4 regions of the Bacillus cihuensis genome follow, and region 2 is predicted to be linked to each of the others. Evidence: riboswitches for the same ligand, from Rfam matches in the RefSeq annotation. Region 2 holds a riboswitch; each other region holds the start of a gene.
What was found. A riboswitch is a leader RNA that binds a small molecule or an ion and turns the genes downstream of it on or off. The one in region 2 is predicted to bind S-adenosylmethionine.
Positions count from the first base shown of each region.

Region 1 (6,404 bases), 1.6 Mb from region 2:
CCAGCCATGCTCATCATCGCCAATTAATTTTCGACTTGGATCAGCGGATAAAGTGGTTTTACCTGTTCCAGACAAACCAAAGAACAGAGCAACATCCCCTTCTCTACCGACGTTTGCTGAACAGTGCATCGGAAGAATTCCTGCTTCGGGGAGCAAGTAATTCATAATGGAAAAAACAGATTTTTTCATTTCTCCGGCATATTCAGTCCCACCGATTAGTACGGTACGTCGTTCAAATGAAATAATGATGAATGTTTCTGATCTTGTTCCGTCAACGATAGGATCCGCTTTGAAGCCGGGAGCAGAAATGACCGTAAATTCTGCTTGATGACCGAGTAACTCCTCATTATTCGGACGCACAAACAATTGATGGGCAAACAAGTTGTGCCAAGCATACTCATTGATGACCTGAATAGGAAGGCGGTGCTGAGCATCTGCGCCAGCGAATCCTTTGAATACAAAAATCTCATCTTTTTGTTTTAAATAGTTCATTACTTTATTGTAAAGGTTTGCAAAAGCATCTTCAGAAATAGGTTGATTCACCGGACCCCAGTCGATTTTGTCATTGAATGCTAATTCTTCCACTATATACTTATCTTTAGGAGACCGTCCTGTATATTTTCCGGTTTCTGCGCTAACTGCACCAGTTGATGTAAGAATGCCTTCATTTCTTTTAAGAACCTTCTCAACTAATTGAGGTACAGAAAGCTGTACGTTTACATTTGATCCGGTTAATAATTGATGTAACTCATTTGAAATGCCCACTGTATTCATATATGAGATACCTTCCTTTACTGTTATTTATAGAAGTAGTATAACACATTAGGTTTAATAGTCTATACTAATTGTAGTGTTAAACTCATTTTTTTCAGAAATAGGTAATTTACCCCGTATTATGGGCTGTAGCTCCTAACTTAAGGCTAAAAGGAATTGAAAAAGCGTAGCGCATGTATTTGCGACACTAGACGGGACTAATATTCAGTGGGAATGAAGTAAAACTCCACTGATTGAAATAAAGGACACATGTTAATGGTTCCTAAGATTAAGGAAAAAATTCTTGACACTTTTCCGTGTATTACGTTATTATTTTAAATTGTACGGATTCTCTTATCCCGAGTTGGTGGAGGGACAGGCCCTAAGAAACCCAGCAACCTGCCGAAGTGTAGAAATTTTGAGAAAGATTTATTGCAAGTAAGCAATTTTTCTTTTAATAATTTTGGCGTTGGTGCTAACCTGAGCAAGGTAAAAGACCCTTGAACGATAAGAGTGAAAGGATAGATTCAGTTAATAAACCTTTCCTCAATGACAGGGAAGGTTTTTATGTTTTTCGGGAACACTGATGAACAATGCTGAGAAGTTCTGCATCTATTATAGAAACCAATAAGGGAACGAGCTCCGTCAAAAAAGGTGGATGAAATGGATGGGGTAAAATCCTCCGTTTGCGTACCTAACACATATTTTCAATATTTAAGGAGGAATTAAGATGTCAACAAAACGTCGTCTTTTTACTTCTGAGTCTGTTACAGAAGGCCATCCGGATAAGATTTGTGATCAGATTTCAGATTCAATTTTAGATGCTATTCTTGAAAAGGATGCTAATGCGCGTGTTGCATGTGAAACTTCAGTAACTACTGGTCTTGTATTAGTAGCTGGTGAAATTACAACATCTGCATATGTAGATATCCCGAAAATCGTTCGTGAAACAATTGCAGGAATTGGCTATACTCGTGCAAAATTTGGTTTCGATGCTGAGACATGTGCTGTTTTAAGTTCAATTGATGAGCAATCAGCAGATATCGCTTTAGGTGTTGACCAAGCGCTTGAAGCACGTGAAGGTACAATGAGCGATGCTGAAATCGAAGCAATCGGTGCAGGGGACCAAGGTTTAATGTTCGGATTTGCTTGTAATGAAACAGAAGAGCTTATGCCACTTCCGATTTCATTGGCACACAAACTTTCTCACCGTTTGACTGCTGTTCGTAAAGATGGCACACTAGCTTACTTACGTCCAGATGGAAAAACACAAGTAACGATCGAATATGATGAGAACAATCAACCGGTTCGTGTTGATACAATCGTTATTTCAACACAACATGATGAAGAAACAACATTAGAACAAATTCAAGCAGACTTAAAAGAACATGTAATCAAAGCAGTCGTTCCTGCTGAATTAATCGATGCTGATACGAAGTACTTCATTAACCCAACGGGTCGCTTTGTTATCGGTGGACCACAAGGTGATGCTGGTCTTACAGGACGTAAAATTATCGTTGACACATACGGCGGGTATGCACGTCACGGCGGTGGCGCATTCTCTGGTAAGGATGCAACAAAAGTTGACCGCTCTGCAGCCTATGCTGCTCGTTATGTTGCGAAAAACATCGTAGCTGCAGGACTTGCTGATAAAGCAGAAGTGCAATTGGCGTATGCAATTGGTGTAGCGCAACCAGTGTCAATCGCAATTGATACATTTGGAACTGGAAAAGTGAGCGAAGAGGTATTAGTTGACTTGGTGCGTGCTAACTTCGACCTACGTCCAGCTGGTATTATCAATATGCTTGACTTACGTCGCCCAATTTACAAACAAACAGCGGCTTATGGACATTTCGGCCGTACAGACGTTGATCTTCCTTGGGAACGCACAGACAAAGCAGCAACATTGAAAGAACAAGCTCAATAATATCCAAAAAAAGAGGAATCCACATTGTGGTTTTCTTTTTTTTGGATAATTTACTAAGAAATACTGGGAGGTATGAGTTATTATAGAAGAGACTAGGAGAGCGTGTAAATGCGTATAGCGATTTTCTAATTGTGAGGAGCGAGTCAATTTAAGAATAAATATGTGTAAAAGGGTGAAAGTTAGATCTCACATCTAAAAGCACTTGAACATAATATGCGATGAATAGAATGTGAGGTCAGACGCACCCTTTTAATAAGATCAATCTAGAATTTGTTTCTCATTCTTGTAGTACTGCCCTTTTTCCGCGTATTCGCGGACGATGCGTTTCATGTCTTCCCGATCTGCATCGTTCAGTTCCCGCACGACTTTAGCGGGGCGCCCGAAAGCGAGTGTATGGGGTGGAATAACTTTCCCCTGTGGCACGAGGCTTCCAGCACCGATAAATGCTCCCTCGCCGATTTCTGCTTCGTCCAGAATGATTGACCCCATCCCGATAAGCGCTCCTTTGCGTAGTTTGCAACTATGTAGGGTGACTTGATGACCAACAGTCACTTCATCTTCAATAATGAGCGGGTTGTTTGGGCTTTGATGAAGAACGCTGTTATCTTGAATGTTCACTTTGTTACCAATAATGGTTGGCGCTACATCGCCGCGAATAACAGAATTGAACCAGATTGTTGTTTCCTCGCCAATCATGACATCGCCCGTTACGACAGCGTTATCAGCGAGGTAGGCACTCGGTGCAATTTCTGGTTTTTTTCCTTTATAGGCGTAAAGAATCATTAATCCATCATATCCTTTCCGTTTCGTTATTTTTACTATACAATAGTTCGAGGTATTTCGTTATAATAGATTCAATCTTTATGCGATAATTAGACTGAAGTCTTAATCCGTGTACGAACAATTTTTGTAAATAGTATTATAGCCTGATAATCCGGGATAAAATAAAGAATAGCAAAGTGTAAATAAAGATTTAGCATCTTGAGGAATAGTAGGAGGAGATTTTCATATGTGGAAATGGGAGGCAGACGTTACCCCAAAAGGAGTCATCGTCATCGTTCATGGTGCTATGGAGCATCACGGACGCTATAAATGGCTATCACAAATGTGGCGGTCCGCCGGTTACCATGTGATTATGGGAGATCTTCCAGGGCAGGGTATGACAACTCGTGCATATAGAGGACATATTCAATCCTTTGATCAATATTTACTTGAAGTAAAAAAATGGATCGAGGAAGCATATCAATATTCCCTCCCGGTTTTTTTACTTGGTCATAGTATGGGTGGTTTAATTGCAATTAGACTACTCCAGCAAGAAGAGTTGGATTTAGCAGGGGTTATTCTTTCATCCCCTTGTTTAGGGTTAGTGAAACACCCATCTAAGCTAATGACTGCGATTTCGTTAGGATTGAATGTGACGTATCCGACGTTCAGAGTGGACTCAGGTTTAACCCCTGAGCTTGTCACAAGAAATGAAGAAGTAAGGGAGTCGGATTTAAACGATTCTTTATACGTAACGAAGGTTTCGGTTAGGTGGTATCGTGAGCTTACGAAAAACATGAAAGAAGCTTTTGAAGATATCCCTGAATTTCAGGATATTCCCTTGTTGTTGATGCAGGGAGGCGATGACCTCGTTGTCGATAAACGCCCGGTTCGCGAATGGTTTAATTATAATCTTTGCAGTGAAAAACAATACAAAGAATGGCCACATTTATATCATGAAATATTTAATGAGCCGGAACGCGATGATGTATTTCAATATGCGCTAGGTTTTGTGGAAACGAGATTAAAGACGCTCGGGTATGTCCTCTGACGAAAGGATCACCCTCCTTTTTTGGCAACCATATTGAAATGTAAAAATAAAAGAATAAGAAGAGTCAGGAGTAGCAGCACATGAAAAACGCAGAATTTTGGATCGAGAACTTAGCGATGATTCCTCATAAAGAAGGGGGATATTTTAAAGAATTGCTTCGCTCAGAGAAAGAAATAGTCACGGAAACTTCTAAAAAGAGACCGTATTACACGAGCATTTATTTCTTACTCCGTGCAGGAAATCCTTCTCATTTCCATCGTTTACAATCGGATGAAGTATGGTATTTCCATACTGGAGACCCATTGAATATACATATCATTCATCCAAATGGTGAATATGAAAAAGTGAAGCTCGGACTTAATGTGGAACAAGGAGAAGTTTTGCAAGCTGTTGTTCCAAAGGGAGCTATATTTGGGTCGGATGTAGCTGAAACTGCAGATTATTCATTAGTAAGTTGCATGGTCTCCCCTGGGTTCGACTATCAGGATTTTGAGTTATTCACCCAGCGTGAATTACTAGCAGATTATCCTAGTCATGAACAAATCATTAAGAAACTTGCTTATGAAGAGTTACCTGAATAAGATGTGAACGAGATTGGTTTAAAACGAGCCAATCTCGTTTTAAACCAATCTCGTTCGTATTGACTCCGTTTATTTAGTTTTCCCTTTTTCGGGTAAACCCGAGATATCTTGTCCCTTGAAAGTGTAAATCACCAGAATCCCCTTCAGTTAATTGGCCATATTCGAAGTCCATTATCTGGAATTCCATTCGATCGTCGCCACTATCAACTTCAAATGTAATGTAATAATGATTATAGGCCCTCGTTTCCCCTCCGCCGTGTATACTAGTTCTTTTGGCAACAACTCTAGCTGGGACCGTTAATCTAGGAGCATCATTATTGCTGCTCCAAGTTGAAATCCCCTTAATCATCGCAATGATTATAATTCCGAAAATAATGACAAAAACTATGATAAAAAAATAGGTGCGATTTCGAACAGAAAATCACTTTGTGCTCCATACATGGTGCTCGCCCCTTTAGTATTATTTTATATATACGATGGCGATTGGTAGCAGTTTCAGAAATAAGGAAATTTCCTATAAATAAAGTGCCAGACCTTACACAACATTAGAGTGTGAGGTCTGGCACTTTAAGGTACTCTATATTTTAAGATTTTACTTTCTTTTTTCAATAGCAACAATAAACGGCGGCTTATTCAACTGATTGATGAAACCGTATTGTAGAACATGAGCTTCGTCCTGGGGTAGCGACGTGGCATAATCGAGCAAGGCATTACGTTCGATTGCACCTTCTGTGTGACCATGGTAGATGACAAGAACGATGATTCCGTTGGGTGCCATGATCTCAAGTAGCTGTTCAATCGCAGCAATGGTTGTATCAGCACTGGTGACGATGGACTTGTCGCCACCTGGAAGATACCCTAAATTGAAAATGGCAGCTTTCACTTGACCAAATTTGTGCTCTGGCACATTGGCTTTTATATGCTCATGCCCAGTATAAAAAAGCGTACATTGCTGCAGCAGATTTTCCGTTTGTAATTTTTCTTTCGTATTTGCTATTGCTTCCGGTTGAATATCGAAACCATACACATGTCCAGTTTCACCAACGAGTTGTGCCAGATATGCTGTATCATGTCCATTGCCACAAGTCCCATCTATTGCAATGTCACCCGGCTCAATTGTCTTCTCAAGCAGAAACCGAGCGAAGGGAAGAATTTTCATAAGTATCATCGTTTTTCACTTCCAGTGTCATTGTTAAATTTATCTTAAATTAGCGGGCAGTAATACCTCATTTTCGTCAAAATCGAAAAATACGCGTCGAATTTAAGATTTATGCTTCAAATCAGATTTGATAAAATTTCCCTTGCCAGCTGTCCCGTTTTCTTAGCTCTG
Region 1 covers NZ_KI632495.1:2,405,472-2,411,875, reverse strand. Annotated here, with positions in the region: gene pckA (phosphoenolpyruvate carboxykinase (ATP)) at 1-774, opposite strand, end outside; SAM riboswitch class I at 1,105-1,267, shown strand; gene metK (methionine adenosyltransferase) at 1,484-2,680, shown strand; gene V179_RS0117295 (gamma carbonic anhydrase) at 2,939-3,460, opposite strand; gene V179_RS0117290 (alpha/beta hydrolase) at 3,690-4,493, shown strand; gene V179_RS0117285 (cupin domain-containing protein) at 4,574-5,074, shown strand; gene V179_RS0117280 (DUF2500 domain-containing protein) at 5,148-5,423, opposite strand; gene V179_RS0117275 (class I SAM-dependent methyltransferase) at 5,667-6,242, opposite strand; gene V179_RS0117270 (TIGR01212 family radical SAM protein) at 6,355-6,404, opposite strand, start outside.
Region 1: another riboswitch for S-adenosylmethionine. It lies ahead of metK (methionine adenosyltransferase); the one in region 2 lies ahead of ssuE (NADPH-dependent FMN reductase).

Region 2 (6,404 bases):
AATTATGATACTTTGACAAATCTTGTGAAATGCGTACTATTGTAAAAGAACATGAATTTATTATTAAAAGGAAGATATAATGAACTCAACGGTAAGCTATATAAAAGAATGGCAATCAGCATTAGATAATGAAATCCGCCATTTAAAAAAGTACGGAAGTACAAAATATCACGTTTTGAATGGTCATTTGATAGATCAGGTAGACGGGTTTACTTATTACTTTGAAACGGTTGGTTCACTAAGGATTCCAGTCGGATCCATAGTTCGTCTGGAATGGGGAGGGATCAAGCAAGACGGATTTGTCCTCTCCTCTGAAGGCAAAAGCATCATTTTATTATTTGAAAAAACACTTGGTGATTTGATTTCCGAAGCCTACCTTTATCATGATCCATGGGAGCTGTTGGAGCAATTAATTGAGCGCCTAGACGAAATGAAGAAAAGTAAGAAAAAGCGGCTTCGAGTCAAACGGTTGATGGACCCGTCGATGGAGAGCAGGCATCCGATAGCTCAGGACCACAGCAGTGTTAAGGAGCTTTTTTTACGTTCTAATTTTAATCCTATCACTTATGTTTGGGGACCCCCGGGAACTGGAAAAACATATACTTTGGCCCGAACAGCAGCAAATCATTATTTTAAAGGGAAAAAACTATTAGTTCTCTCGCATAGCAATCAAGCCGTTGATGTACTAATGGCTGAAATTTCCGCGTTTACAAAAAAGAAACAACGTTTTAAAGAAGGCGATATACTTAGGTATGGTTCGCATACTGGGGAAAGTTTAGCTAATCATCTTGATATCATATCAAGCCAGTTGTTGGAAAAGTTTGAACCTGATTTAGTTGAGGATAAGCAAAAATTAACTGAAGAGAAAAGGCTCTTAAAACAAGATCTATCTGGCTCATTTAGTAAGCGTGATACAGACCGATTGATTGAATTGGAAAAAAAGCTAGGTAGAATTATAGAAAAGTTTCACCGTAAAGAAATGGAGCTCGTGAAGCAAGCGAAAATTGTTGGTAGCACATTGGCTAAAGCAGCGAGCGACAGCACGATATTTGAAAAGGAATATGATGTAATTATAGTTGATGAAGCAAGTATGGCTTATGTGCCACAAGTTGCGTTTGCTGCTTCTTTAGGCAAAAACATCATCGTTTGCGGTGACTTTAAACAATTGCCGCCCATTGCTTCTGCACGTGATGAATCAGTGAATAAATGGTTAAAGGAAGATATTTTTCATCGTTCAGAAGTCGCGAATGTAGTGAATGAAGGTAAGCTCCATCCACATTTGTTTCTACTTAAAGAACAACGGAGAATGCATCCGGATATTTCCGCTTTCACGAATAAATTTATTTATCATTCCCTTGTTGGCGATCATAAGAGTGTACTTATGAGCCGTGAAGAAATCACAGGGAGAAGGCCGTTCCCAAACCGTGCTTTAATGCTATTAGAGACGAGTGGTACAGGTGAACATTGCATAACAGAGCGTTCATCGAAATCAAGAATAAATCTTTGGCAGTTGTTCATATCGTTTCAACTACTTCATGAAGCATATTCAAGCGGCTCACGCTCTATTGGCTATGTGACACCTTATCGTGCTCAATCTTGTCTTATGGATTTATTATTACAAGATATTTATAAGAAAGAGCTTGAACTAGCAGATATTATCGCTGCAACAGTCCATCGATTTCAGGGAAGCGAACGGGATGTAATGATATTTGATACAGTTGATAGCTATCCTGAAACACGTCCTGGCATGCTTTTGACAGGAAAAAATAGTGAGCGGCTTATTAATGTTGCGATTACGAGAACAAAAGGAAAATTCATTCAAGTGAGCGATGCGGACTATATTCGAAAAAAGGTATATCTAGGCAAAACATTACGTAAACTTGTGGACCATCAAGCATCTTACGGATATACAGTAAGGCCGAAGGATATTGGGAAGTGGATTCAAAATCAACATCCGAAGCTCCAATGGATGCATGCACGTAAACTAGATGTTCTAAGTAAGGATATTAAAAAAGCACGCCATTCTATACTATTGTCAATACCTGATACAGGAATTGTTACGGAAGAATGGATAAATATGTTGAATAGTAAAGAACAACATGTCAAGATTACACTTATTTCAACTCGTCCGGTTCCCGGCTTGGCAGTAGTAGAACAAATTGAAACTAGTGTTGCATTTCCTTTCATCATTATTGATAAGCAATATTTCTGGTTAGGTGTTCCACTTGAAGCAGCGAGCAGACTTTTACCACCTTATGTGGCAGCACGCTTAGATTCAGTAGCAGTAGTTGAACATTTTCTTACACAACTACCTGGGATAGAATAGGAGTAACTAAAAGGGTCTGGACACATTAAAGATGTGTCCAGACCCTTTAATTTATCCTACATTAATAGAAAGTCAAAATCCTAAAGACTTAGCAGAATTGAAGAAGAGTAGGTGAAATACAACTGTCTGTAAAAACCCGATTGGTGAGTTCTAGTGAAACTTACTCGTGCCTAATGGCGCTTATATACCGTAAGTTTTTCGTTTAGCGACAGGAAAATAAGGCTTACCATCAGGGAGAAATGAAAAAATATTGATGAAATTTTCATATTATATCTTGAGCAATTAGATTACGTGCATCATAGTATGTTCTATGTGAGTAAGTATTATTCAAACAATTCCGATGAAAGATATATGAATTAATCTTGACTTTTAGTTATTAGAATATTATGATAAAAATAATTTAATAATACTTATCAAGAGAAGCCGAGGGACTGGCCCGATGAAGCTTCAGCAACCTCTACAACTAGTAGAAAGGTGCTAATTCCTGCAAGCATATGCTTGTTAGATAAGGGTGACTAATGTAAAAGTCCTCTTTCTTTCAGGAAAGAGGACTTTTTATGTTAATTCGTACAAAGGATAATTACTATTTTACTAAGAAAGAAGGTCAACAAATGCCTAATGTTGTAATTTTATCTGGAAGCCCTTCAGCACCTTCTAGGACTGATTTTGTTTTAAAATTTGTTCAATCATTGTTAGAAAAGGAGAATATAACGGTAACGTATGTTTCCGTTTTGGATATTCCTGCTGAGGATTTGCATAATGCACGCTATAATAGCAGTGAAATTAAAGCGATTGCAAAGTCAATTGAGGAAGCGGATGGTGTAATTATTGGTTCTCCTGTCTACAAAGCTTCCTACACAGGTGTGTTAAAATCTCTAATCGATTTAATTCCAGAAGGTGCGTTTAAAGGAATTCCAGTGTTACCAATAATGGTCGGTGGGAGTAAAGCACACTTATTAGCAATCGATTTTGCCTTAAAACCGCTTATTACCACTTTAAAAGGAAGAGCCACTCAAGGGACTTATATTATAGATAACCAAATCGATAAAGAAAATAGTTTACAACCTATTACTGATCAAGATATACAAGCACGACTTAATAACGATTTAGAGGAGTTTCTCCAAATCATTAAACAAACTAAAGCAATAACCTCTTAAGCACATTTTTAGCACCATATTTCATCATAAAAAACGAATGGGTGGTAATGATTATGACTAAAAAAAGAATATATTTAAATGCATTTGATATGAACTGTGCTGGACATCAATCTCCGGGTCTTTGGACACATCCGGACGATAAATCGTCTACGTACAAGGATGCTGAATACTGGACACATCTTGCAAAAGTACTGGAAAAAGGAAAATTCGATGCCATTTTCTTGGCAGATGTTCTTGGAACATATGATGTATACCAAGGTTCTCGTGATGCAGCAGTACGTCAAGGTGCTCAAGTTCCAGTCAATGATCCTGCATTTGTTGTTCCGATCATGGCACAAGTTACAAAGCACTTAGGATTCGGTTTAACTGCGTCGACAAGCTATGAACATCCCTATCTATTTGCTCGGCGAATCTCGACATTGGATCATTTAACAAAAGGAAGAATCGGTTGGAATATCGTTACATCTTATTTAAATAGTGCTGCACGTAATCTTGGCTTAGATCAACAAATTAATCATGATAATCGTTATGATATAGCTGATGAATATTTAGATGTTGTCTATAAATTATGGGAAGCTAGTTGGGAAGATGATGCTGTCGTAGTGGATAAGAAAAAAGGGATTTATGCAGATCCAGAAAAGGTTCATGATATTAATCATGACGGTGAATTCTATAAAGTTCCAGGAGCACATCTTTGTGAACCTTCACCACAACGTACTCCCGTAATATTTCAAGCGGGAGCATCACCAAAAGGAACAAAATTTGCAGCAAAACATGCAGAACTTGTTTTTGTTGGCTCAACATCAATGGAGCGCACCAAAAACACAGTAAAGGCTTTTAGAGAAGAGGCAGTGAAGGCCGGTCGAAAAGCAGATGAAATAAAGATTCTTACATTGATTACGCCAATTGTAGGTGCGACCCAAGAAGAGGCTGAAGCTAAATATTTGGATTATAAAAAGCATGCCAGTTACGAAGGCTCACTTGCATTATTCGGTGGCTGGACTGGTGTAGATATGGATGGTGTTGACCCTCAGGAAAAAATTCAATATGTTAAGAATGATGCCATCCAATCAACATTAAAATCGATGTCCGATTTTACCGTTGAAGAAGTTGCTGAGTTTATTGGAGTTGGCGGAATGGGACCTGTTGTGGTTGGCTCTCCTGAACAAGTCGCTGATTCTTTAGAAGAATGGATTGATGTAACAGGTGTAGATGGTTTTAATATTGCTTATGCGGTTACACCTGGGACTTTTGAAGAATTTGTTGAATATGTGATTCCAATTTTACAAGAGAGAGGGTTAGTCAGAAAAGAATATGAAGATGGAACCTTACGAAAGAACTTATTTGGCAGTGATTATTTGCCCGATCATCACCATGGTAGACAATTTCGTAAAAGGCTGTTACCGGTAGCTAGCGTGTAACTTATGAAATAGATATATTGTTGTACATTTATCAAAAAATACACGACTCTCTGTAGCTTTATATAAAATTAATCATGAAGGTCGAATAACAGACAATCAAATTATTGATTGTCTATTTTTTGCGATGAGAAATTTAAAGTCTAGGCATACTTTGTGCAATTTTTTTGTTTCTTTTATATGATGGCTGTAAGTAATCAGATATAAAACAAAATGGTGTTAAAAAGCTACTATTTACCATGAAGGGTCTAACATGAAGTACGCCTATCTTAATGGTGGCGGTTCGGAGCCGGGATTTCGGATGCTTTCAAGAAAAAAACAGTAGACCTGGTAAATAGATAGGCTATATTAGTAAGTCTCGAAGCCTGTTCACCTATGTCCTTCATACAAAAAGAATATAGAAAGAAGATGATTAAATGTCTCACAACAAAAAAATGCTGAGTGAAATTCCTTTATCAGTGCTGGATCTTGCAAACATTACAGAAGGTAGTACACCAGCTGAATCTTTTAAACATACTTTAGATCTAGCGCAGCATGTAGAAAAATGGGGCTTTAATCGTTTCTGGTTAGCAGAACATCATAGTATGCCAGGAATTGCCAGCTCTGCAACGTCTGTAGTAATCGGCTATGTGGCAGCTGGAACCTCTACTCTAAGAGTAGGTTCAGGTGGGATTATGCTACCGAATCACTCCCCCCTTGTAATAGCTGAGCAGTTTGGAACTCTTGAATCTATGTATCCTGGTCGTATTGATTTGGGGCTTGGACGCGCACCGGGAAGTGATCAATTTACAGCTATGGCACTTCGTCGTGATATCAGAAATACCGGCGATGACTTCCCAGAACAATTAGAGCAACTTCAGACATATTTTGATGCCAATTCCCGTCATAATAGAGTTCGTGCAATCCCAGGTGAAGGTTTAAATGTCCCAATCTGGTTGCTTGGTTCTAGCGGATTCAGTGCAAAGCTTGCTGGAAGACTAGGTTTGCCTTTTTCTTTCGCAAGTCATTTTGCTCCGGAAAATACAATGGCCGCTCTAGAACTATACCGTAGCAACTTCCAGCCATCAGACGTCTTAGCAAAACCTTACGCAATGGTTGGAATTAATGTCTTTGCAGCAGACACAGAAGCTGAGGCCGCTTATTTAGCCACTTCTTATCAACAGCAATTCTTAAGTCTGATTCGCAATACACCTAATCAGCTCCAGCCACCAGTAGATTCAATGGATGGTCTTTGGACACCTTATGAGAAAGCATCGATTCAAAGTAAGCTGGATGCAAGTGTGATTGGGAACCCTGAACAAGTCAAGGAAAAACTGCAAGCATTCCTTGATAAAACAGGTGCTGATGAAATGATCATTAACTCTGGCATGTTTTATCATGAGTCTCGACTTCGTTCATATGAAATCATTGCTGAAATCGCTGATAAAAAACATTCATGAGTGTCTGCTATATAACCAAACGATGAAAAAAGTCAGCTTCTCAAATCGTATTACAGCCTCTGGA
Region 2 covers NZ_KI632495.1:851,903-858,306, reverse strand. Annotated here, with positions in the region: gene V179_RS0110000 (AAA domain-containing protein) at 80-2,326, shown strand; SAM riboswitch class I at 2,734-2,838, shown strand; gene ssuE (NADPH-dependent FMN reductase) at 2,884-3,483, shown strand; gene V179_RS0109990 (LLM class flavin-dependent oxidoreductase) at 3,537-4,904, shown strand; gene V179_RS0109985 (LLM class flavin-dependent oxidoreductase) at 5,318-6,340, shown strand.

Region 3 (6,404 bases), on a different contig from region 2:
AATATTGATCGCTGTTGAGACCATCATTAAAGTCGTTATCAGAATAGCTGACAGTGTTCCAAAATAAAGCGTCATAAACGACACCATCGATAGGACCTGACCGGTAATAAAAAAGGTATTGAAAAAGCTTTTATATGAACTTTTCAAGTAATAGCCTAGTCCGATTAAGAGGAAAGCGACAATCATGACATGTAAACTAAGTGGAATTACAAGATCATACCATCTGCTTGTTTCACTACTATACAGATACAAAATAAGCAACGATGCAGCTAGGGATAACGGAAAACCATACGTACTTATATCCTTCATCCATTTTTCCGCTACTTTATTATGACTGAAAAATAATAAACCAGATATCGCAGCAAGAAAGAGGCTGACGATTAACCAATCTCCATTCACCAAATTGATATAAGTCAAAAACAACATCACACTACTCGAAAGAATCCCTATACTCGTTCGGAATACCTCCATTGTTTTGGCAAAATTATAGACAAACAGTCCTAAATAAAGGAGGATTTGAATCACAAATAGGAAACTAGAGTGCACCGTATAGGTCCATTCGAATGCCCAGCCAAGATAAACAAGTGAAAGATTAAATAAGACGAGTGCTGGATAAGTATATACCACTTTCTTTGTTTGAATGGCTAAAAATACATATTGTGCGGCTAGAAGGATCAGTGCAAAGAATATTTGTGCATATCCTTCTCCAAACACTTGCGCATTTACATAGGCAAATACAAACACACTACTTGTAATGCCCGTATATACAAAGCTTTTCGATACTTCTTCATTTTTGTTAGCCATAAATAAATATAGAGCAAAGAACACGATTGGAAGTACGGCAAAAGCAATAGAAGTGAAATCACTCAATACAGCCGAGTTCAAGACAAGATGGATATAGCCGTAGCTGAATACAATACTAAAGGCAAAATTATAATATTTTTGATTGTATTTTATTGTTAACAGTAGGAATTGCAGTGATGCTAAGAGCAAAGTAAACGAATAAAATACTGTGCTTGAAGCTAGCACAAACACAACAAACGCTTCGACTATAATTTTGAATTGGATGAAGTAAAATAAATAGGGTTTGAATAACGCCAATTGTTGATGATTTTTCAAACGATCCATATACCATAAAAATAATAAGTTAAACATTATGAGTAGTATAAATAATGTTTCTGTAGTTGGCGCCACATAGGTGAAGCCGAAGCATGCCGCTAACGCAAAGGTGAACAATGAAAGAATAGTGAATAATTTCGAAGCAAAACGCTTAGCAATTACAAAATAGAGCCCCAAACAAATCACTCCGCCAATCAACCCTAATAACCCTCTCCCATCACCTTGTAACGATAAATATTCTCCAAATATCCGATAATACGAAGCTGATAATATCGTAATTGGAATGAATAGACTTGCGAGCGTTAAAAAGGCAAAGGCCGTTTGCTTAATTTTTAGTTTGAAGGCGATAAAAGCCATCCCAAAGAAAAACACTGACACCATGCTAATACAGAAAACTTTCAGAACAGCATTCAAGGCTCCCCACGTTGACGTCGCTAATATAAGACCGCCAAACAAGAGCAGAATCACACCCATTACCAAGACAAGTGTTATATTTCTTTCTCGAATTTGCTCCACTGATTTTACAGGTTTCACAACAGATTGCTGTTGAATGACTTGCCTTGGTTTTGGGCTAGCCATTGGTGTTTGTAATGAATCTTGAATTGGTTTTTGCACGAACTCTTCAGTTCGCTGAATGTTATGTGGAACTTCATTTGGAATTTCGCTCGATTGAACCGTTTCATCTTTTTTCTGTTGCTTTTCCATTATTGCTACTTGCTGCCGCACTTGGTGATAATGCCGTTCATATGCACTGCTAAGTCTTATGTAATCAGATTTAGGAATCAATCGTTTTTCTCTTAGGATCTTAAGTTCTTCCTGAAAGATCTCCCGCTTCTTTTCAAAGGGGATGTATTCATTAGAATCCGTCACAGTAAGCCCCCTTTCTCTTTAAAACTCCACTACTATACTATAGAAAATTATACACATTAATTCCTGATATTGGAATAAAAAACCGAATTGTCGAGATAAAGTGAAACTTCAGTCAGACAATGCAATAATCAATCGATTGATTAAATGGGCCGAAAACTCACGTATCTCCTCGGCTCAGTTATACATGGATTGAGAATAATTTGTAAAAATTTGCCGATAGCATATATCATATAAAACTCCTCCAGTTCATTCCTTCTATTGGCATTATAGTCGAATCGGGGGAGAATATTTAAGTAATCAATCAATCGATTGATTAAATGTATAAAAAAACCGCTTATTTTCTTACTTGAAAGATGATTGAATGACGAATTACATGTCGAGATTTGTACTTAATCACACCTTCGTACAACCATCCACAAATTACTCTATAGTCAATAAGACCCAACTACTAAATATCGGAAAATCATACATTTTGATTATATAGCCCTGTTTTTCCATGATATAGTAAAAGTACTTGTTTTCTTGAGATACGTTCATTCGTTCAATCGCTAAGGAAAAAAGAGGTGGTCAATAGATGTCTTTAGCTTATTATTATAGTTTATTAAGATTGAAAGAAGAGCAACTTCATCGTCTCCAAATTTGTAATAGTGAATTGAATTCTTGCCAACAGGATTTTATCCATCATGAAAGATTGGTGTCGGAACCTGAGCTTTCTACAAACACTTGGAATGCAGCACTCGCCCATACCTTTGATAATACGAGAGCCGTAGGAATGTTAACAAACTATCGCGACATAAGTAACAATCAATTCAGCTCCGTATTTACAACGTTAGCGGAGAAAATCCAACAAATTCAATTAGAAATCATTTCAATCAAACAGACCATTGCCGCTCTTGAAGCAGCGGAACGGGAAGAGAAAATGGTACGTTAAACATGATTTCCTAATTAAAAATCCCAATATTATTTTGATCATTAAATAGACGAGGTTTAGCATCCGCCTTACTGAAAATGAAGACCTAGTTCACCCAAAACTCAAACAGGATCTTGACGTGAAGACCTCACTTCTACCAGCTTTTATTCCTTCAAATAAAGTGAAATTTCAACGGATCCAATCTTTCTCGGTTAAAAAACTACTTGTTTTTTCCTTTACAGCATGATAAAGTTGGATAAATCGGATTTTTCAAATAATTACATATTCATATTCTTATCAAGAGAGACGGAGGGATTGGCCCGACGATGTCTCAGCAACCAGCCGGTTTTCGGCAAGGTGCTAATTCCAATAGGTATAGAACATGCCTAGAAGATAAGAAGATCGTCCTCGTATTTTCGTGGGCCCTCTTCTTATTGAGGGCCCTTTTATTTTTGTTTATAAGAGAAAAATTCGAACTAATTAAATGCTTGAAGAAAAATCTATAAAAGAAAGTAGGAAATAACATGACAGAGTTAGCAGCACAAGAACTAGTAACGAATGCACCATTTAAAGCCGATCACGTCGGTAGCTTTTTACGACCAGAACGTCTTAAGCAGGCCCGGTTACAAAAGGAGAACGGTGACATTACCGCTGATGAATTACGTAAAATTGAGGACGAGGAAATTATAAAGTTAGTTGAAAAGCAAAAAGAAGCTGGTCTTAACGCTGTTACTGATGGCGAATTTAGACGTGCTTGGTGGCATTTAGACTTTCTTTCAGGTTTTGATGGCGTTTTGTTTCATGAAACAAATGATGGTATTCAATTTAACGGCGTTAAAACGAGAGCACACGGCATTAAGGTAACTGGAAAAATCTCATTTTCCGATCATTACATGATCGACCATTATAAGTTCCTTCATAGTATTGCAGGCGATGCTGTTGCAAAATTTGCAATACCTAGTCCCAATATGCTTTATTTCAGAGGAACACTTGACACAGACGTGTACCGCACTCACGAAGAATTTTATGATGATTTAATTGCTGCTTACCAAGGTGTGATTCAGGCGCTTTATGATGCAGGTTGTCGTTATCTGCAATTAGATGATACAGCTTGGTCCCTATTCTTTTCAGAAAAAGGGAGAGAACAAATTGCTAATAGAGGGTCTGATCCTGCTACATTGGCACAATTGTTCCAAAGAGGAATCAACGAGGCTATTGCAAATAAGCCGGATGATATGATCATTACGATGCACATTTGCCGAGGCAATTTCAGATCTACGTATTCATCCACTGGTGGTTATGAGGATGCTTCTAAAACGATCTTCGGTGGATTAAATCTTGACGGTCTTTTCCTTGAATTTGATGACGATCGTTCAGGTGGCTTTGAACCGTTACGCCATATCAATCGACCGGATCTTTACGTTGTATTAGGCTTAATCACTTCTAAAAAAGGCGAATTGGAAGACCCTGAACGGATTAAAGAAAGAATTGCAGAAGCTTCAAAATATGTTCCATTAGATCAAATCTGTTTGAGTCCACAATGCGGGTTTGCTTCAACAGAAGAAGGAAATGTACTGACAGAAGAAGAACAATGGGCAAAAGTATGCCACGTTGTGAATATTGCACAAGACGTTTGGAAGTAACAATAAAATAAACTCTTATAGAGAGTGGTGGAGGGACTGGCCCTACGAAACCCGGCAACCCTTTAACAATCTAGTTAAATAGGTGCTAATTCCTGCAAAACGGCATGCTTTGATAAATAAGAGGGATACTTTGCCAAATCAGGCTGTCCCAAGGCTCAATGATCTCACATGCTATACACAGTTTATTGTGTCATGTACACGTTATATAAACGGATATTTAGTAGATGTGGGGTCTAAAACCCTATGGGACGGTCTCTTTTGTATGAAGGACATGGGGACGGGGCTTCGCTACTTACTAATATAGCAATCTACTTTGCACGTAATCTTATTTGTATTATGGAACGTACTTCAAATTCCGGCTTAGCACCGCCACCATTGTGATTAGGCGAGTGTAGCAGGCTACTGGATTGTCGTTGTGATAAATGGCGGCGTTTTAACGCCATAGAGGTTTTATAAGTTGGATAAGACATTAATAGGAGAATTGGAAGTGTATTGAATGAAAAAGGAAGGTTGGAAAAGGTATCACACCATTTGGGGGCTACTATTTTTAGGTTGGTTTGTTTCTTATATTGACCGAACAGCAACTGGCCCCGTTGTGACATACATGATTGAAAATGAGATAGGTTTTTTCGCCAATGTAGCAAATCCTCATGGAATAGGCGGTCTTATCGGAAGTTTGTTCTTTGCAGGCTTTATGCTTATGCAATTTCCAGGAGGCTTTCTAGGTGATCGATTCGGCTACCGTACGATTATTATTTTAAGTGTAGTTTGGGCAGGGATTGCCACATTATTAACAGGGGTAGCTGGCGGACTTATTGCATTTATCCTATTTCGAGTAATACTAGGGCTAGGTGAAGGTGCATTTTATTCAAATGATCGCTCATATATTGCCTACCATACACCGCCTAAAAAAGTTGGTCTAGGAATGGGTGTTGCCCTTACCGGATTGTCTGTAGGACTTACAGCAGGTACACTCGGTGTACCATTTCTGATCACCACTGCAGAACCATTTATGGGAGAAGAGGCATGGCGTTTTCCTTTTTTTGTGATGGGGATTATTACACTTGTAAGTGCATTTTTTATTTTTAAATATATGAAGCCAAAAAATAATCCTAATCAATCTGTAGATCATTCTTCACCAGGTATTAAAGTACAATTTAATAAAGCACTACTATATATGTCGATGTACTCAGCTGTTTTTCTTGTAATCGTAATGGGAATCTATTATTTCTCCATAAAACTAGGTTTATCCAATATTGCAATTGCTATAATACTTGTAGCTCTTTGCCCGCTCTTAATCTTTTATTTATACACAACGAAAAAATCAGAAATAAAGCCAATTTTAGCCAACAAAAACCTTTTCTTATTGTACTTATTCTTCATTCCGATCATGTGGCATCTTTGGTTTTACGGATTTTGGTCTGTATCTATTGTCAAAGATTTCGGTGGCGGTGCATTAATGGCGGCTGCTCTGATTGCATCATTTAATGCATTGGCTGGAATCATCGGTTTTCCTCTTGGTGGTAAGATTTCTGATATGGTGGCAGATCGACCAAATGGGCGACGTAATGTTCTAGCTATTTTAACCGCTGCTCTGACCGTTCTTATTTTTATTTTTGCCGCATATGTCATGATGGGAAATAACAGTCCTATCGTCATGTCCATCATCCTGTTTGTTTCTGGATTATTCTTCTTTGCATTACAGCCGGTAGCACATGCGCTTGCTTCTGATTTAACACCTGAAAAAAGCAGAGGATCGATGTTCGGAATGCTTAATTTAATTGCCGAAATCGGCGCCGTGCTTTCTCCTGTTATCTCAGGAGTACTACGAGATAATACCGGCAGTTGGGGCATCCCACTTG
Region 3 covers NZ_KI632502.1:16,406-22,809, forward strand. Annotated here, with positions in the region: gene V179_RS0126390 (hypothetical protein) at 1-1,989, opposite strand, end outside; gene V179_RS0126395 (YwqH-like family protein) at 2,564-2,920, shown strand; SAM riboswitch class I at 3,191-3,299, shown strand; gene V179_RS0126400 (5-methyltetrahydropteroyltriglutamate--homocysteine S-methyltransferase) at 3,424-4,542, shown strand; SAM riboswitch class I at 4,555-4,665, shown strand; gene V179_RS28925 (MFS transporter) at 5,039-6,404, shown strand, end outside.
Region 3: another riboswitch for S-adenosylmethionine. It lies ahead of V179_RS0126400 (5-methyltetrahydropteroyltriglutamate--homocysteine S-methyltransferase); the one in region 2 lies ahead of ssuE (NADPH-dependent FMN reductase).

Region 4 (6,404 bases), 1.5 Mb from region 2:
TCCTAGTGATCATTCAACAGGAGCTTTTACGATTGCAATTGCTATGTGGTTCCGATATAAAAAAATCGGTATCCCCCTATTTATTTTAGCCCTATTAACTGGCTTTTCCCGCATTTGGGCGGGACTTCATTATCCATTTGACGTAGTAGGCAGTTTAATTGTGGCTATTGTTGTCTCATATGTGATTGTAAAATTATCAAGATCGTTTGATCCGTTTGTAAACTGGATTATTTCTCTCTATATGCCGATTTTTAATAAAAAGAAGCAAAACAAATAAATCTAACTCTTCTCGAAACTTCTAATGATGTGCCTGGAATGGAAGTCTAAAGGGGTATGGGGGAATCTAGTATCCTGGTAATCAAGTTTGATTGAAATAAAAAAAACTCATATTTGATTATAACGAGTTCCGTTTAGGGAGAGAAAATGGTATAAAACACATCTATTCGTCCATCAAATCTAACCCAAAATGACACTAAAATTAGCACAAAAAAACGCTTGGTAATACAAGCGTCCTCAGTTGTTAATTTCTTATTATTTACTGTACAAAAAATCCCACTTCTTTATTATTCAAGAAATGGGATTAATCCTAGATATTTAATTGTTACTGTTAATTCGTCATTTATTTCCATTTAAATAACCAATATTCTCTTTCATAAAATATATTGGTGGTTTTATTCTTAAGCTAACTATCACCTTTAAGAGGTAGCGTCAGGAATTGACAATTTACAGCGTTAAGGAAAAAATAATATAAAAAAGTCCAATTTCTTAATTTAATGCTGAGAAATTGGACTATTTTTCGTTACTCAAGAAAAGCGCCCGATTTTTGAAGTTCGTACAACAATAATTTTTATCTGAATTGCCCACAAGATAACATAATAAAAAAGTTTACAAATAAAGATGTATTGTATGTGTGTTTTTCAAAGGAGGGTGAAACAGTGGTTAACCAAGGACATCATGACATGGAATCAAAAAACCAAATGTTAATTGCTCCTGAAACTTTTGCTGCACCACCTGAATCATTAACGGAACAACTATTTATTGAGCGATCATTAGTTGAGAACAAATTTTGGTTACGAATTATGAAAGAGCATTCCTATTTTTTGGGTGAAGGGTTTAGCCGGCATGACAAGCATCTTATCCAGCAAACAGATCGTTTCTACCATTATTTTGAAGAACAGGAAAAAAGAGCGTATCAAACCCCCAATAATGTAACTGCAGTCCGTAAGTTAAATGAAGATTCAATACAGCTTGTTTTAGGATTACGGAATTTTAAACGAAATTTGCTCATCCTTATAATCAATTGTAAAGTCATGGGCTTTAACTTCCCTCTCCTTGTTGATCATACAGCACGTGAGGCTGAATATTTTATGAGGACGTTAAAAAAATTTAATGAAGGGATTTTGGACCCTATCCAGGATGCGATTATCAAGGAAAATGTATTTTGGCTAAAAATTATGATGGAGCATTCGCGATTTATCGCATCGCTGCTTGATCAATCGGAACGGAATTTAGTGAAAACCGCTTTAAAATTTGGGGATGATTTTGAAGTCCTTCTCAACCAGGCAAGGGATGTTGAATCGATGCTATATAAGAAACAACCGACCTATCCCATCATTGGAAAGCTTAATAAGGATAGTGAGAACGCAACACATGAGCTTAGGGATTTTAAACAGGCAGGGTTAGATTTCATAAAGACCTGTCAAATCAGAAATGTCATCGACCCGTTGCTGGCTGACCATGTAGTAAGAGAAGCAGATCATTTCCTTCAAATGGTCCATGTTTTAGAGGAGAGGTTAAGAGTAAAGCAACAGGAAGAAATGATGATGTAAGAGAGAAGAAGAGACTTATTCTGTAATATTAAAGCTAAGTGGTGGTAATTGAGGTTTTTAAAACCAATATCTTGTCCATAAGGGGACCTCAAAATAATGTCTTTACTATATATTCCATATAAATTGAATTACCCTTTTTCACTACCTCAATACACAATAAGTCTTACTCCATTAAACGTTGATGTAACAATAAAAAGGCAGACCAACTCGCCATGCGAATTAGTCTGCTAGTTAAGATTCTAATTATACGTTTCCTCTCCCTTATCGGAACCCGTTAATTTAATTACCCTATTTTTATAAACGATCGACAAGAGGTGGAGTAAGACGATTAGCGTTTGAATACATTAATTGTCTTGCTTTGTTGTTCTGCAGCAGGTGGGTTTTTGTTTACATAACCGATATTTTGAATTGGATTAGATAGGAGAAAACTGAATGAATGTTTCCGTCTTTATCCAACTGTTATTTTAAAGCTACACTAACACAAATATATCCAAAAAATGTCTGTATTCAAATAATAGCTATAGATGAACGGTTGTAGTAAATGTGGGTTTGCCCTTTTTATTATGGGTCAACATCATAGTTATAATAAATCTATTTTTTAGAATTTAATTGACATTTTAAATATTAAGTTATATATTTAAAAAAATAAAATAATATATGGATACATTCTTATCAAGAGATGTGGAGGGACTTGGCCCTATGATACCTCGGCAACAGGTTTTTACTTTTGTAAAAATACTGTGCTAATTCCAACGAACGTAAGTTTGAAAGATAAGAAGAAGCCTTTACTAGATAATTAATAGAAGTGTATTCTTTTGTATTTGTCTAAGTAAGCCTCTTCTGTCTAATGATGGAAGAGGCTTTTTCGTGTTACAGCTTTGAAAAGAAACAACATGGGGGAGAGTAGATGATTGAATTTCAAAATGTAAAAAAGATGTATGAATCAAAGAAACAAACCGTTGAAGCTTTGAAAGGGATCGATTTAGTCGTTGAAAAAGGCGATATTTTCGGTGTTGTCGGCTATAGTGGCGCCGGAAAAAGTACGTTAATCCGGTTGGTCAATTTACTCGAGCGTCCGTCAGAAGGACAGGTATTGGTGAATGGCAAAGCGTTGACTTCGTTAAAGCCGAAAGATTTACGAACAGAGAAAAAGAAAATTGGGATGATTTTTCAACATTTTAATTTGCTTAACTCGAAGACGGTTTTTGATAATGTAGCGATGCCGCTCATCTTATCGGGTACACCTGCAAAAGAAATTCATACACGAGTTAATGAATTATTGGAATTTGTTGGTCTTTTGGGGAAGGCGAAAAATTATCCAGAGCAATTGTCTGGTGGTCAAAAGCAGCGAATCGGCATTGCACGTGCTCTAGCAACGAATCCTTCGATTCTGTTATGCGATGAAGCCACATCGGCGCTCGATCCACAAACGACAAGTGCTGTTTTACAGCTATTAAAGAAAGTAAACAGGGAATATAATATCACCATCTTGCTAATTACCCATGAAATGTCGGTCATTCGCGAAATTTGTAATAAGGTGGCGGTTATGGAAGGTGGGCGGATTGTTGAGCAAGGTTCTGTGTTTGACGTATTTGCCAAGCCGCAAACAGAGATTGCTCAAAACTTTGTCCGAACAGTAATTCATGACGAAATTCCGCAAAGCTATATAAGCCAGGCGGAAGGGAATCCGATTATCTGGAAAATTAATTTTATTGGAGCCAATTCAGGTAAGCCTTTATTATCAACAGTTGCTAAACGATTTGATGTTGATTTAAATGTTTTATCAGCAAATATTTCGGAAATACAGGAAACGCCTTTTGGTAATTTAATTATTGAAGTGACAGGCGAAAAAAGCGAGATTAGGAAAGCATTTGACTATATTCAAGCTGAAAATATTCTTGTGCAGGAGGTGAGGATACATGAGTAACACATTGTGGGGTATGGAAATTACTGCTGATCAGCTGTTAACTGGTTTTGGCGATACGCTTTATATGGTTGCCTTATCACTATTATTTTCAGTTGTGATTGGACTTCCACTGGGAATCTTACTAGTTATTACTAGGAATGGTCACATTTTAGAGAATAAGTGGGTATTTAACGTATTAAACCCAGTTATTAATATTTTACGGTCTGTCCCGTTCATTATTTTACTAGTTGCACTGATTCCATTTACTAGATTCGTAGTCGGTACAGCAATTGGCACAAATGCAGCGATTGTTCCCTTGATTTTTTATGCGGCGCCTTATATTGCACGACTTGTGGAAAATTCACTTTTGGAAGTAGACAAAGGAATTATTGAAGCTGCGGAAGCTATGGGAGCGACGACATGGCAAATTATTTTTCGCTTTTTAATTCCGGAAGGACTTAGCTCATTAGTACTTACGTTTACAACAGCTACAATCGGACTTGTCGGCGCTTCAGCGATGGCCGGTGCGGTTGGTGCAGGTGGAGTTGGTGACCTTGCTTTAAGTTATGGGTATCAACGCTTCGATACGATGACGATGATTGTCACGGTTGCAGCACTAGTGGTAATTGTTCAATTACTGCAATCAACTGGAAATATCGTTTCAAAAAAAATCAGAAGAAGATAATTGGAGGAATAAAAAATGAAGAAATTATTAATTGCAGTCTTAGTACTGGCACTTGCTGTGTTGACGGCATGTGGAAAAACTGATGAAAAAGGCAGTGCAGAGGGTGAAAAAACGGTGAAGGTCGGCGTTAGTAGCGGGGATACAAGAATATGGGATTATATTGTTGGCATTGCTAAAGATGAAGGGCTAAATATCGAGCTCGTTAAGTTTAATGATTATATCCAACCGAATCTTGCATTAGCTGAAGGGGAGATCGATGCAAATTCCTTTCAAACGATTTCTTATTTTGACGAGTTTATTAATAAGCAAAAGTTGGATTTAGAAGCAATTGGTTCGACGGTTATTGCGCCAATGGCGTTGTATTCAAAAAAATATGAAAAACTTGAAGAGCTACCAGAAGGAGCAACGATTGCTGTACCTAATGAAGGAACGAATTTTGGACGTGCCTTGTTACTATTGCAAGAGGCGGGCCTGATTACGTTAGTTGAGGATTTTGATGGAAATGGAGCATTAAATAAAATTGCAACCAATCCGAAGAATTTGAAGTTTGAAGCAGTGGCTGCTGGAAATACTCCGCGTTTCTTAGATGATGTGGATGCGTCCGTTATTAATAACAACTTTGCTATGGAAGCAGGTCTGAAATTAGATGAATCCTTATTCCATGAAAGTGCCACAGCGAAACCATACATTAATATTATTGCAGTGAAAAAAGGGAATGCAGACCGTCCGGAACTACAGAAGTTAGTTGAACTTTATCAATCGGAAAAAGTGGAACAATTTATCAACGATACATTTAAAGGAAGCTCAATCCCGGCCTATGTTTCGGTAGACGAGTTGGTCAATTATAAAGATGCATGGACGAAACCTGCTACTAAATAAACTAGTACATTGATACTAAAGCCGAAGCCAGATAGAGAAACGAAACTTTGTCTGGCTTCTTTCTAATTAGAAGGGGGCAAGAAACTATGACCATTGTTAAGGACGTTCACTTGCAAATCATTGAAGAAGATCTTGAACTTCGTGCAAATACATATGTTGAAACAAGCCAAAAGATTCATGCAAAACCTGAAATAGGCAACCAAGAATATTTTGCTTCGGACACGCTAACGGCTTTACTAGCCGAAGCTGGCTTTAATGTGGAGCGAGATATCGCTGGTCATGAGACAGGTTTTATTGCGAGAAAAAAATCTTCCAAAGAAGGTCCAACAATCGCTTTTCTAGCCGAGTATGATGCATTGCCAGGGCTCGGCCATGCTTGCGGTCACAATATCATTGGTACAACAAGTGTCGCGGCTGGTATTTCACTTGCAAAGGTTCTCGATGAGACAGGTGGAGAAGTGATTGTATTTGGTACCCCGGCAGAGGAAGGCGGGCCAAATGGAAGTGCAAAAGGAAGCTATGTCAAACAAGGCTTGTTTGATGGTGTCGATGCAGCAATCATGATCCATCCGTCAGGAGAAACAGGTGTGACGAACCCATTTCTTGCTGTCGATCCGCTGGAATTTCATTTTTACGGAAAAGCAGCTCATGCAGCCGCTTCACCGGATCAAGGAATTAATGCGCTCGATAGCGTCATTCAATTGTTTAATGGCATTGGTGCTCTCAGGCAACAATTGCCCTCCGATGTAAAAATTCATGGCATTATTACAAACGGTGGCGATGCCCCTAATATTATCCCTGAATATGCATCAGCTCGCTTCTTTATTCGGGCTGATACATGGAAAAAGTGCCAGAACGTATCGGAGAAAATTCAAAACATCGCTAAAGGAGCGGCCCTTTCGACTGGCAGTACTGTCAAAATTGAACGCTTTCAAAATGAAATCTATAACTTTATCATCAACCCTGTTTTAGATGACTTATTGGCAGAAGAGTTAACTCAATTGGGAGAGACGGTCATCCCTCGAAAAACAACTGGGTATGGCTCGACAGATGCAGGAAATGTCAGTCATGTTGTCCCAACGGCTCATCCATTTATTAAAATTGG
Region 4 covers NZ_KI632495.1:2,364,885-2,371,288, reverse strand. Annotated here, with positions in the region: gene V179_RS0117105 (undecaprenyl-diphosphatase) at 1-277, shown strand, start outside; gene V179_RS0117100 (DUF2935 domain-containing protein) at 960-1,829, shown strand; SAM riboswitch class I at 2,496-2,607, shown strand; partial or broken gene V179_RS32530 (methionine ABC transporter ATP-binding protein) at 2,737-3,259, shown strand; gene V179_RS32525 (NIL domain-containing protein) at 3,337-3,756, shown strand; gene V179_RS0117090 (methionine ABC transporter permease) at 3,770-4,420, shown strand; gene V179_RS0117085 (MetQ/NlpA family ABC transporter substrate-binding protein) at 4,436-5,299, shown strand; gene V179_RS0117080 (M20 family metallopeptidase) at 5,386-6,404, shown strand, end outside.
Region 4: another riboswitch for S-adenosylmethionine. It lies ahead of V179_RS32530 (methionine ABC transporter ATP-binding protein); the one in region 2 lies ahead of ssuE (NADPH-dependent FMN reductase).